One region of the Gordonia sp. SL306 genome, then DNA from elsewhere that is predicted to be linked to it. Evidence: riboswitches for the same ligand, from Rfam matches in the RefSeq annotation. Region 1 holds a riboswitch; the other holds the start of a gene.
What was found. A riboswitch is a leader RNA that binds a small molecule or an ion and turns the genes downstream of it on or off. The one in region 1 is predicted to bind S-adenosylmethionine.

Region 1 (6,613 bases):
CTCTCGTGTGACTCTGGCGAAAGAGTCGCTGGTGGTGGCCGCTCACGCGGCGCCTATCCCTTCTACGGTAGGCGTTCGACGCGCGTGGCCAAAATCTGTTTGTGAGGATTACCTCACTTGTGCCACATGCCGGGTGTCAGCGTTTGGCGGCTTCGGAGATCGGACCCACCGACTGGTCGGCGACCCAGGGCAGGGTCAGGACCGTCGGCACCGACATCGCGCTGCCCACCTGCTGGTCCAGATAGACGACCCGTCCCTGCGTCACGACGGGGAGCTTGCTCCATGTCGGATCGTTCTTCAGCCGGGCGTTGGAACCCTGCCAGTCCACCGCGACCACCACGTCCACATCGTTGAGCATCGACAGGTTCTCGGCCGAGATCTCGCCGTAGAAACCGTTGGTGAGGGCAGGTTTCAGCGATTCCGGGAAGGTGAAGCCGTAGTCGGTCAGCGTCTGGCCGCGACCGTCCTCGGGGCTGTAGATCGACACCGCTCCGGTGGGCAGTCCGGAGACCACCGCGGCCGTCTTGCCGGCGAACTCGGGATGCTTCGCACGAACGTCGGCGAGGTACTTCTTGGTCTCGTCGATCTTGCGCTGCGCGGTGGCCGGCAGCCCGACGGCCCGGCCGATCTCGGTGGTCTGCACATCCCACGGGATCTGCCAGTTCGGGTACTCCTTTGGCCGCACGATCGTCGGTGCGGCCTTGGTCAGGATGTCGTACTGCTCCTGTGTGGGTGCGGCGCCGATCGCGGTGATCAGGTCGGGGTCGGTCGCGAGCGCGTTCGGGATCTGACTGCCGAAGTCGTTCGCTGTCTGCGGCAGGACCACCGGCTGGGCGTCGCCGAGGAGGTCGGCGTTCCACGGGGTGCTGCGTTCCGGGGGATCGCCGAACGGCGCGACGGTGGTCGGCGTGACACCGAGCGCGAGCAGGGTGTCGGCGTCACCGACGCCCATCGCGGCCACCCGGGACGGCTGCTTCGAGATCGTCGTCGAGCCGTAGGCGTGCTGGATCGTCGTGGGGATCGAGCCCGCCTCGGCGGCGGGCATCGACGACGACGCCGACGAATCCTCTTCGGGGGCACTGCAGGCGCCGACGACGAGGGTCGCGGCAGCGGTGAGCCCGACGGCCGCCAGTCGGATCGGACGGGACAGTTGTACTCGGGATGTGCGCAACGGGAGCCTCAGGTCGATGGAAGTCGGACTTACCCTACCCTAACTACGGGCCGGATCGAGCGCGGGCGGCGCCCGCGGAACCGGTATCGACGGTGGTCGATAGACTGCCCGCCATGGCAGAGGGCGCGCAGGACCGCGAACGGTCGTGGAAGGACGCGTGGCCCGTACTGGTCGCTCTCGGTGTCGTTGTGATCGCGGCCGCGGGGATCGGGATCTCGTATCTGATCCGGCCGGCCGACGAGCGGATGAGCACCGACGCGCAGGTCCAGCACGCCATCAACGACGCCTACACCGCCCGTAATGACGTCGACTACGAGAAGTATCGCGCGTCGATCTGCGCCAAGGACGTGTCGTCGGCGGCATTCCCGAACGAGTCGACGTTCGTGGACGAGAACCGGAAGTCGTTCGATGAGAACGGACATATCGTCATCCCCGAGATCACCGGCATCACGGTGTCGGGAGACCGGGCGAGGGCGCAGGTACATTGGCATTTCGATGACAAGCCCGACCAGAAACAGGTGACCGACACGGTCGTGGTGCGTGAAGACGGGGACTGGAAGGTGTGTACGTCGTGAGTTATTCGGGTGATCTGACGCCGCTGCAGGCGTGGGAGAAACTGGAGAACGATCCGAAGACCGTGCTGGTCGACTGTCGGACCAGGGCCGAGTGGGCCTTTGTCGGCGTTCCCGACCTCGAGGTGATCGGCAAGAAGACTCTGTTCGTGGAGTGGACCACGTTCCCCGACGGCATGCCGAACGAGGCCTTCGTCGAGCAGTTGCGCGACGGCGGCGTCACCGACGACAGTGAGGTCATCTTCATCTGCCGGTCGGGACATCGTTCCATCGGCGCCGCGGAGGCGGCCACCGCCGACGGGATCGGTGCGGCCTACAACATTCTCGACGGCTTCGAGGGTGCGCTCGACGAGAACGACCATCGCGGCGGCCGGGGCTGGCGTGCGCTCGATCTTCCGTGGCGGCAGTCGTGAGCAGGGAACTGCCCGAAGGGGTTTCGCCGGACACGCTCGCCGTCCGCGCCGGGCTCGACCGGTCCGGATTCTTCGAGACCTCCGAGGCGCTGTACCTGACCAGCGGCTACGTCTACGAGTCCGCCGAGGCCGCCGAGCGCGCGTTCACCGGTGAGGACGACCGATTTGTCTACTCCCGGTACGGGAACCCGACCGTCGAGATCTTCCAGGAACGGCTGCGCAGTCTCGAGGGTGCCGAGGCGTGCTTTGCCACCGCGAGCGGTATGGCCGCGGTCTTCGTCGCGCTTGGCGCACTGCTGAAGGCGGGCGATCGGCTGGTCGCCGCGCGCAGCTTGTTCGGTTCGTGTTTCGTGGTGTGCAACGAGATCCTGCCCCGCTGGGGTGTCGAGACCGTCTTCGTCGACGGCGAAGACCTCGACCAGTGGGAAGCGGCGTTGTCGAAGCCGACGACGGCGGTGTTCTTCGAGACGCCGTCGAATCCGATGCAGACACTGGTCGACGTCGTGCGGGTCTCGGAACTCGCGCACGCCGCCGGTGCAAAGGTGGTGCTGGACAACGTCTTCGCCACGCCGTTGCTGCAGAGCGGGCTCGACATGGGTGCCGACGTGATCGTGTACTCGGGTACCAAGCACATCGACGGTCAGGGCCGGGTGATGGGCGGAGCGGTGCTCGGCGAGAGAGAATTCATCGACGGACCTGTCCAGACGCTGATGCGCCACACCGGTCCGGCGCTCAGTCCGTTCAACGCCTGGACGTTGCTCAAGGGGCTCGAGACCATGCGGTTGCGGCTCGACGCCTCGGTGGCCTCGGCTCTGCGCATCGCGCAGTTCCTCGAAGACGACCCGCGGGTTCGCTGGGTGAAATACCCGTTCCTGCAATCACATCCGCAGCATGTGCTCGCGCACAAGCAGATGTCGGGTGGTGGCACGGTGGTCACCTTCGAGATCGCCGACCGCGACGGCGTCGACGGCAAGAAGCGTGCCTTTGAAGTGCTCAATGCGCTTCGGGTGGTGGACATCTCGAACAACCTCGGTGATTCGAAGTCGCTCATCACCCATCCCGCGACCACCACGCATCGTGCGATGGGGCCGGAAGGCCGGGCGTCGATCGGGGTCACCGACTCGGTGGTGCGCCTGTCGGTCGGGCTCGAGGGTGTCGAGGATCTGCTCGCGGATCTCGATCAGGCGCTGGGGTAGCGGGCGGTCGGCGGATCTCGTTCTCGGTGGGCTCGATCAGCGGTTGGCGGCTTGCTCTATCCCCAGCGCGTTGAACACCGTCCGCAGTTTGGCCGTTGTCTCGTCGACCTCGGCGCCCGGGTCGGACTGCGCGACGATGCCGCCCCCCGCCCAGGTGCGCAGGCTGCGTCGATCCGCGGTCAGCTCCAGGCAGCGGATCGTCACCATCCATTCGCCGTCCCCGGCGCCGTCGCACCAGCCGATCGCTCCGCCGTAGAGGCCGCGCTCGCCCTCGACGTCCCGGATGAACTGGGCGGCAAGGTCACTGGGTGTTCCACAAACCGCCGGCGTGGGGCTCAGCAGCAGAGCGAGGTCCAGGGCGGTCATGGCGTCGTCGCGGAGGATGCCGTGGATGGGCGTCGCCAGATGCCAGATCTCGCCGGTCGAGCGCAACTCCGGCGACGACGGCACGGTGATCTCCGCGCAGTGTGGGGCCAGGCGATCCCTGAGGTAGTCGACGACGAACGCATGCTCGGTCCGGTCCTTGGCTGATGCGGCCAGCGCGTCTGCGGCGGCACGGTCGGTTGCGGGATCCGCGGAACGCGGCGCCGAGCCGGCGTACGGATGGCAGGTCACCGTCCGACCTTGCTTGCGCACCAACAACTCCGGACTCGCGCCGAGGAGCCAGCCGCCGCTTCCTCGTGCCGCCCCGATGTCGATGCCGAACGCATTACCCTCCGAATTGCCATGCGCCAGAGCCCGGATCAGGTCGTCGACGTCGACCGCCGGGTCGAGGGTCATATCGACCGATCGTGCCAGCACCACCTTGTCCAGCTCGCCGTCGGCGATCCGTTTGATCGCGCGTTCGACCCGGTCACGATGGGCCGACTGGTCGGGGTGGAGCGACATCGACAGCACCTGATGCGGCGCACCCGTCGATCCGGCCACGGGCCGTGCGGAGTGGACGAGGGTGCCGGGGGCGATCAGGGCGGCGGGATCGTCGACGTCGAACGGGATCGCGCCGACGACGGCATCGACGGCGCCGGTGCGCAGGGCCTCCGCGGCCGCACGGGCGTCGACGAAACCACGACGAACACCGTTCGCCACCACCGAGCCGGTCGGCCGCGACAGGATGAACACATCGGGTTCCGCGCCGTCGGCGTCGGGGTTGACCATGGCTTCACGCTACCGCCGGGCTTTTGCGCACGGTGAGTGAAAATTGACACGTCGAGGCGCGATCAGTGAATCTTGACGTGGGTCATGAGTGCCAGTGACAAGCCCCGGCTCGCTGGTCGGCAACCCTCCTCCGCGGTGGGGTGCTCCGGGTGACGACCCGGCCGTGTTCGAAGTGATCACGGCAAGTGCGGATTCCTCAGGAGCTATTTGTCATGACTGCTGTCCTTTCGGCGCCCTTCACAACTGCGGCGCCCTTCACCAACCCGGCGCCCCTCACCACCCCAGCGCTGTCGCCTCGCCACACCCCGGTCGTCGACACCGAGACGATCCCGCCGTTGGCGCAGGTCGTCGGTGCCGACGAGTGCGTGCCGTGCTCGACCGGCGAGACGGTGCGTTACGCCAACCTCGACTACGCGGCGAGCGCGCCGGCGTTGGCCGCGGTGGCGCAGACCGTCACGAACTCGTTGTCGCAGTACGCCAGCGTCCACCGGGGTGCAGGCCACCTGTCCCAGGTCACCACGGCCCGCTACGAGCAGGCCCGCGAGGTGATCCGGGGATTCGTCCGGGCACGCGCCGACGACGCCGTGGTCTTCACGCGCGGCACCACCGACGCCATCAACCTCGCAGCCCATGCGACCCGCGGTGACGTGGTGGTGCTCGACATCGAACATCACGCCAACCTGCTGCCATGGTGCGCGCCCGATCGCGACGGGTCGTCGCGCGTGCGCGTGGTCGGTGCGTGCGCGACCATCGACGACACCCTCGCGGCGCTGGAGGCCGAACTCGCCGCGGCGCCTGCCGCGTTGCTGGCCGTCACCGCGGCGTCGAATGTCACCGGTGAGGTGCTGCCGATCGGTCGACTGGCATCGATCGCCCACCGCAACGGCGCGCGCATCCTCATCGACGCGGCCCAACTCGTCGCCCACCGTCGGGTGTCGATGGTCGGTCACGGCATCGACTACCTGGTCTTCTCCGGACACAAGCTCTATGCGCCGTTCGGGGCGGGCGTGCTGATCGGACGCCAGGACTGGCTCGACGCCGCCGAGCCCTATCTCGCCGGCGGCGGCGCATCGGCGAGCGTCTCCTTCGGCGAGACCGGCGCCGACACCGCGATCGAGTGGCACGGCGGCCCGGCCCGGCACGAGGCGGGTTCGCCGAATGTGCTCGGGGCCGTGGCCATCGCGGCCGCATGTGAGGCGCTCGACGCCGTCGGATTCGAGCACATCGGATTGCACGAAGAACTACTGCGCGCACGGCTCGACGACGGGCTGGCGACGATCGACGGTGTCACGGAGCTGCGGATCTTCGAGGACTCGACCGACCGGGTCGGTATCGCGGGCTTCGACGTCGATGGCTGCACGCCGCGTGAGGCGGCCGTGTTCCTCAGCGAGAGCGCGGGAATCGGGGTCCGCGACGGGAAGTTCTGCGCGCACCCGCTGTTGAACCGTCTGGGGTATCCGGACGGCGCGGTGCGGGCGAGCTTCGGACTCGGGACCGGCTCCGGCGACATCGACCGCCTCGTCGGCGCGCTGGCGAGATTGACCACGAGAGCGAGGGCACGATGACGATCGAGAGAACCAGGACGATCGAGAGAACCGAGACGATCGAATACGCCCGCCCGTCGTCGACGATCAGTATCGGGCGCCCGGGACTGCAGGTCGCCCTGGCGGGGGACGCCTCGGCGAGGACGTTCCCGATCGTCGTGCGGCGGCCGACCCTGCGCGATGCGCAGCGGGCCCGGTCGCTGCTGCGGGCCGGTGTGAATGATCAGGCGAACTTCGTCGTCGCGCTGGAGGTGGAGGCGGCCATCGCCCCGCATCCGGCATCGGCGCGCGCATCCGCCGATCTCGACGACCGCCCGACGGTCGCGGACGAACCCGAGACGATCCGGTACGTCGGGACGCCACACGGGCTGGTCTCGCTGATCCGCGACATCTATGTGGCCGAGATCGCCGACGCGGTCATCATCGTGCCGCTCGACGGTTCGGCCACCACGGCCCGGGTACGCGAGCAGGTGCTTCCCGTCCTGGATCCCGCTCGGGGACGCGTCGCCTGACGCCTCGACATCGACAGCCCGGGAGTGAGACCGGTGATGTGTTTCGTCTC
Region 2 (6,613 bases), 2.7 Mb from region 1:
GTCGATCAGGCGGTGCTCGTAGTGCAGCCCGGCCGCGTCGAACTCCGCTTTGAACTCCTTCTCGAACACGTCGGAGAAGATGTCCTTGAATGCGCCGTCGTAGGCCTTCATGATCGTGTTCTTGGTCGACAGGTAGACCGGATAGTTCCGCTGCAATCCGTAGTTGAAGGATGCGCGGGCGAAGTCCTCGATCGACTTGTTGAAGTTGTACATACCCATCACCACGCCGCCCTCGTCGGGCATCTTCACGATCTCGTGCTCGATCGGCTCGGAGCCGTCGTCCGGGGTGAACGTGATGGTGACGGTGCCACCGGTGGGCACCTTGAAATCCGTTGCGCGGTACTGGTCACCGAAGGCGTGGCGGCCGATGACCACCGGCTTCGTCCAGCCGGGAACCAGTCGGGGCACGTTGGAGATGATGATCGGCGACCGGAAGATCGTGCCGCCCAAGATGTTACGGATCGTGCCATTGGGCGACCGCCACATCTTCTTCAGCCCGAACTCCTCCACCCGCGCCTCGTCGGGCGTGATGGTGGCGCATTTGACGCCCACTCCGTGTTTCTGGATGGCCTGCGCGGCGTCGACGGTCACCTGGTCGTCGGTCTGGTCGCGGTATTCGATGCCGAGGTCGTAGTAGTCGAGGTCGATGTCGAGGTACGGGTGGATCAGCTTCTCTTTGATGAACTGCCAGATGATGCGGGTCATCTCGTCGCCGTCGAGTTCTACGACCGTTCCTTCGACCTTGATCTTGCCCATACGGCTTTGCGTCCTCCTCGGCACGACTGACAGCCCCTGTGCTTGTGGCAGGGCTGCATGCATTCCAAACGTAGTACGGCAGGTGATCCGCTCGCGCGATCAGCGCTATAGCAGAACGCGCGTACTGCTAGTTTCGAGCTTACCGCCGTTCGGTGCTGGAAGGCGCACGGGTGGTCGGGCCGTGAACCGTCCCGAACTGGCTCTCGGCGCAGCCTCGAGAGGGCTGCAAAAGCGCCCCCGAAAAGCGCCCTCCTCGCGACCCTCGTCGACCTATTGGCAACGAGGCTCGTGAGGAGGGCGCTTTTCGGGGGCGCTTTGCAGTCAGCACCGTCCGGGCTACTCCCCGTCGTCACCACCGGCAGTGCTGGATGCTGAACTCTTGGCGGTGCCACCGCCGGTCCCCGACGTGACCGCCGGACCGGTCCCGCGGTCGTCGCCGGTGTCGCTGTCTCCGGGCGTCGTGTCGCCGCTGTACGCCGCGCTCTCCGACGCCGGAGAGGACCCCGCACCGGCTGACTCGCTGCTGCCGGTTTCGGTGTCCGTGCTGCTCGTGTCCGTGCTGCTCGTGTCGGTGTTGCCCGTGCCCGGGCTGCCGGTGCCGGCGCTGCCCGTGCCGGTGGAGTCGGTCCCGGTGACACCGGTGCCGCTCTCGACGCTCGATCCGGAATCCGTGACCGACGAGTCCGTATCGGCGACCGCGGGTGGGGTGTAGGTGTCCGCCGGCCCCTGAGCAGCACTGCCGGCCGTGGAGCCCGCCGCAGCCGAGTTGCCCTGCGACGCCGCAGAAGACGAGGTACCCGACGGAGCGGGATCAGTTGCCGGCGCGCCGCTGTCGGCACCCTGCGGTTCCTCGATGGTGGCGACCGCTCGCAGAACGGCGACCCTGCCCCCTGCAGACGGGTCATCCATCGCACCGGCCGTCAGCACGGTCGCGGTGCCGGCGGGGGCGAGCATCTGGGGACCGGGGATCTGATCGGCCAGGAATCGCACATAGTTCAGCGGGGCCAGGATGATGCTCTTCGCGCTCGCGGCGAGCGCGGCAACACCGGCCTTGACGTCGTCCGGCGCCCCGTGGACGATGCCGTCGATGATCGCCTCGAAGACGAAGAGGTCCGGCAGGTAGGCGCCGTAGCCGAGCTCGGGCAGTTGGGGCAGCTGCGCCTGGATCAGTCGGACCAGCGGCTGCAGGTTCGCCAACGAGGCGCCGTCGGGCAGATCGACGGTCCAGTGGCCGGCGAGGAAGTCGGGTATCTCGGCGCTGTCGATCCCGATTGCCTCGGCACCTTGACGGATGACGCCGACGATCGCGGAATCCTGCGGAACCATGCAGGTGGTGGTCGAACCGGCCGCACATTCGGTGGTCGGCCAATCGGCCGGATCCAGGTACATGCGGTACGGGTAGTAATTGTGCTTGGTGAAGTAGCCGACCAGGCCGTCGATCGCCCCGATCGGATCATGGAGCGGATCAGGGAGGTCGCAGATCGGGTCACCGGCCGCGCACACCGTGGTCACCGGAATGGTCCCGAAACCGTCGTCACGGGGGCCGGTCATCGTCAGCCCGGGGATGACGCCGATCAGCGCCAACTCGATGCCCTCACCGTTGACGGTTCCGTCACGACGCGGGTCGGCGTAAAGCTCGCCGGTGATGTGCGTGGTGTCGATCGTGGCGGTGACGGGAACCCCGTTCTCGTCCAGGACCGGGTTGCCCTCCTCGTCGAGGAGTACGCCCGTCATGTCCCGATCGTTTCCGAGGTCGGACAGCACATCGCCGGCGACTCGGGCGCCCTGTGAATAACCGGCGACGACCACTGGCTTGTCCGTGCCGCACGCCTGCTGGTAGGTGGCGATGGCGGATCGCGTCGCGTCCTCCCCTTGAGCCACGCTGTCGTCGTAACCGGCGGCGCCGAGCGGCCAGAGCGTCGTCGGATAGTCGGCGTAGATGACCTGGTAGGGAGCGCCGGCGTAGTCGGTGTCGTCACCGGTGCCCAGCGTGTTGTCCAGTCCCGTTCCGCTGTATCGCTGCTTGATCCCGATCATCGCCGCGCCATCGGGATCGTTCGTCCCCCCGACGATGACGACCGCGCCCCCGCCGCAATCGGCGGCGGCGGCGGTGCCGACGGCCCCAGGTATGCAGAACGCCGCGACGACGGCCAGGCTCGAGCACACGGCGATGAGCACAACGGAGGCCCGACGCGACATCGGGAAGCGGGTTGTCATACGTTCGGCCTTCGTCCGGCCTGGCGCGAATCGGACCGGATACGCGTCCCCAGGGCTGGTCACAGGGTAAATGCATGATCCCAAAACCCGAATCCTCGTTAGTGATGCTAACGATTTCTAACTGGAGTTTTGCCAACGCAAGACAGGAAGTTCATTCCTTTAGACGACAGGCGTGGTCAGATCGGATCACTGCGATCAGGAGGGTTCTCGCGCCGCCGGAGCCGTGTTATATCCTTGACGCCAGGTCATGAGCATCAGCGCAAAGCCCCGGCTTGCTGATCGGCAACCCTCCATCCGCGGTGGGGTGCTCCGGGTGATGACCGGGTTGAGGAACTCGGGTTCGAGTTCCCCGGCAAGCGCGGGTCCGAAGGTCGGACCCCACCAGGGTCGTTGCACCCTGCCGACCGTAGAAAGCGATGACACAATCATGTCTGACGTCCCCGACGGCACCCTTGATCCAGTCGACAATCCAGCCGACAACTGGAGTTTCGAGACCAAGCAGATTCACGTGGGTCAGTCCGCCGATGCCACGACCAACGCACGTGCGCTGCCCATCTACCAGACCACGTCATACACGTTCAACGACACGCAGCACGCGGCCAATCTGTTCGGCCTCGCCGAACCGGGCAACATCTACACCCGGATCATGAACCCGACGCAGGACGCGGTCGAGCAGCGCATCGCCGCACTCGAAGGGGGTGTCGCGGCACTGTTGGTGGCCTCCGGGCAGGCGGCCGAGACGTACTCGATCCTCAACATCGTCGAGAACGGCGGACACGTCGTGTCCAGTCCGCGTCTGTACGGCGGTACGTACAACCTCTTCCACTACACCTTGCCGAAGCTCGGCATCGAGGTCTCCTTCGTCGACGATCCGGAGGATCTCGACTCGTGGCAGGCCGCGATCAAGGACAACACGCGAGCCCTGTTCGGCGAGACGATCTCCAACCCCAACAACGAGATCCTCGACCTCGAGGGCATCGCCGAGGTCGCGCACCGTAATCAGCTGCCACTGATCGTCGACAACACCGTCGCCACGCCGTACCTGCTCAATCCGCTGGCGCACGGTGCCGACATCGTCGTGCACTCGGCCACCAAGTACATCGGCGGCCACGGCACCGCGATCGGCGGCGTGATCGTCGACGGTGGCACCTTCGACTGGCGGGCCCAGCGCGACGGCAAGGATCTCTTCCCGGGTTTCACCACTCCGGACGCGAGCTATCACGGCGCGGTCTTCGCGGACCTCGGTGCACCCGCCTACGCATTGAAGGCGCGGGTGCAATGGCTCCGCGACACCGGTGCCGCGATCTCCCCGTTCAACGCCTTCCTGCTGGCACAAGGCCTCGAGACGCTGAGCCTGCGCGTCGAGCGCCACGTATCCAATGCCCAGCGCATCGCCGAGTTCCTCGAGCAGCACGCACAGGTGGAATCCGTTGCGTACGCAGGACTCTCGTCGTCGGAGTGGTACGAACGCGGACAGAAGCTGCTCCCCAAGGGACAAGGTGCGATCGTCTCGTTCGAGATCACCGGCGGCGTCGACGCCGGCAAGAGCTTTGTGGATGCCCTCGGACTGCACAGTCATGTCGCGAACATCGGTGACGTACGGTCGCTGGTGATCCACCCCGCATCGACAACGCACAGCCAGCTGACGCCCGAGGAACAAGCCGCCGCGGGCGTCACCCCCGGATTGGTACGCCTGGCCGTCGGCATCGAGGGCATCGACGACATCATCGCCGACCTCGAGCAGGGGTTCGCGGCGGCGGCACGATAACCGGAGATCAACGGAGACAGGGGAACCGAGGTGCAGCGCAGAGTGAGTGAAACGTGTCGGTGAGTATCGAACCGAAGACCGAGTCAGCTGACCGGCCCGACTGGGAGCAGTTACCAGACGGGACGACGTCCAGCATGCAGATCGGCTCGGTCTCGCTCGACAACGGCGGGCAGATCGACGACGTCACCCTGGCCTTCCAGCGCTGGGGGACGTTGTCGCCGACCCGCGACAACGTCATCCTCACTCTGCATGCCCTCACCGGCGACTCGCATGTGACCGGGCCGTCGAACGCGGAGCATCCCTCCCCGGGCTGGTGGGACGGACTCATTGGCCCCGGCTGCGCGATCGACACCGACGAATGGTGCGTCATCTCCGCCAACGTACTCGGCGGTTGTCGGGGATCCACCGGACCCGCGTCGCCGGATCCCGATGGGCGACCGTGGGGTTCACGATTCCCGCAGATCACCGTCCTGGATCAGGTCCGCGCGGAGCGACTGCTCCTCGAGCACCTCGACATCGCCGGGATCGGTGCCGTCATCGGCGGCTCGATGGGTGGCGCACGCGCCCTGGAATGGGCGATCGAATATCCCGAGATGGTCCGCAGCGCACTGGTCCTCGCCGTCGGCGCGAGGGCGACCGCTGACCAGATCGGTACGCAGACAACACAGATCGCGGCGATCAAGGCCGATCCCGACTGGCAGGGCGGCGATTACCACGGCACCGGGCGCGTGCCGTCGACCGGCATGGGCGTGGCACGACGGATCGCCCACCTGACGTACCGGGGAGAGGCGGAACTCGATCAGCGGTTCGCCGATCAGCCTCAGGGAGACGAGGAGCCACTGACCGGCGGCCGATACGCGGTGGACAGCTATCTGCAGCATCAGGCCGACAAACTGATCGGTCGCTTCGATCCCGGCAGCTACGTGGTGCTGAGCAACGTCCTCAACCACCACGACGTCGGTCGCGACCGAGGCGGCATCGAGGCCGCACTGAGCCGGTGTCAGGTGCCCGTCATCGTCGGCGGCATCGTCTCGGACCGCCTGTACCCCTTGCGCTTACAGGTCGAGCTCGCCGAACTGCTCGGCAACTGCGTCGGTGGCCTGCAGGTAGTCCACTCGGACAACGGTCATGACGGGTTCCTCACCGAGTTCGACGCGATCAGCGATCTGCTCAAGCAGACCGTCGAACTCGCCCGCAGCTGACTTCCGGCCGGACCCTACCGCGAGGGCACCGGCGTGCTGGTCGACGACGCCTCGGTCGAGTCCTCCGACGTCGGTGCCGTGGGTGTCACCCGCTGCTGTGCTCCCCGGGGCGATGTGGTCGTCGCAGGCGCCTGCTCGGGCGGCGGGGGTGTCGGCTGGGTCGTCTGCGGCTGGAAACCGGGAGGCAACAGGTCCGGCGGGATCGTCGGCGTGGGCCGGGTGCCGGTAGGCCACGGCAGCGACGGAAGCGGATACGGCAAGAGTGTCCGCGTGGTCGTCGAGGGCTGATCCGGTTGCTGCGTGGTGGGCGGCAACTCGGTGGTGGCCCATCCGGGTGATTCGTTCCACCGCGGTTCGGGCTGACGGGTGGTCGGCACCACTTGTTCCTCGGTCGGGACCTGGACAACCGGTGGCGGTGCGACCGCCGTGGTCGTCGTGGCGGGCTGTTGCGGGGCCTGTGAGGTCGTGACCGCCGAAGATGAGGTCGTCGACGAGGTCGTGGGTGCGGCGGTCGACGACGGAGCAGGCTCGTTCTGCCCGGTCAGCGAGGAACTCACGGCGAAGATCGTCATCATCGCCGCGGCGATGATGGCGCCGACGACGGCCAGTGGCGTCGCGGAGAGCCACTCGCGATTCCGTTTTCCGCCGATGAACGCGAGCCGGGACGGAC

Region 2: another riboswitch for S-adenosylmethionine. It lies ahead of OVA31_RS19225 (bifunctional o-acetylhomoserine/o-acetylserine sulfhydrylase); the one in region 1 lies ahead of OVA31_RS06835 (aminotransferase class V-fold PLP-dependent enzyme).

The regions. Positions count from the first base shown of each region.
Region 1 is NZ_CP113063.1:1,510,322-1,516,934, reverse strand. It holds gene OVA31_RS06860 (ABC transporter substrate-binding protein) at 137-1,171, opposite strand; gene OVA31_RS06855 (hypothetical protein) at 1,285-1,746, shown strand; gene OVA31_RS06850 (rhodanese-like domain-containing protein) at 1,743-2,156, shown strand; gene OVA31_RS06845 (O-succinylhomoserine sulfhydrylase) at 2,153-3,352, shown strand; gene OVA31_RS06840 (isochorismate synthase) at 3,389-4,507, opposite strand; SAM riboswitch class IV at 4,588-4,701, shown strand; gene OVA31_RS06835 (aminotransferase class V-fold PLP-dependent enzyme) at 4,720-6,072, shown strand; gene OVA31_RS06830 (hypothetical protein) at 6,069-6,563, shown strand.
Region 2 is NZ_CP113063.1:4,193,811-4,200,423, reverse strand. It holds gene OVA31_RS19235 (NADP-dependent isocitrate dehydrogenase) at 1-756, opposite strand, end outside; gene OVA31_RS19230 (PE-PPE domain-containing protein) at 1,093-2,973, opposite strand; SAM riboswitch class IV at 3,217-3,338, shown strand; gene OVA31_RS19225 (bifunctional o-acetylhomoserine/o-acetylserine sulfhydrylase) at 3,401-4,741, shown strand; gene metX (homoserine O-acetyltransferase MetX) at 4,795-5,943, shown strand; gene OVA31_RS19215 (Hsp70 family protein) at 5,958-6,613, opposite strand, start outside.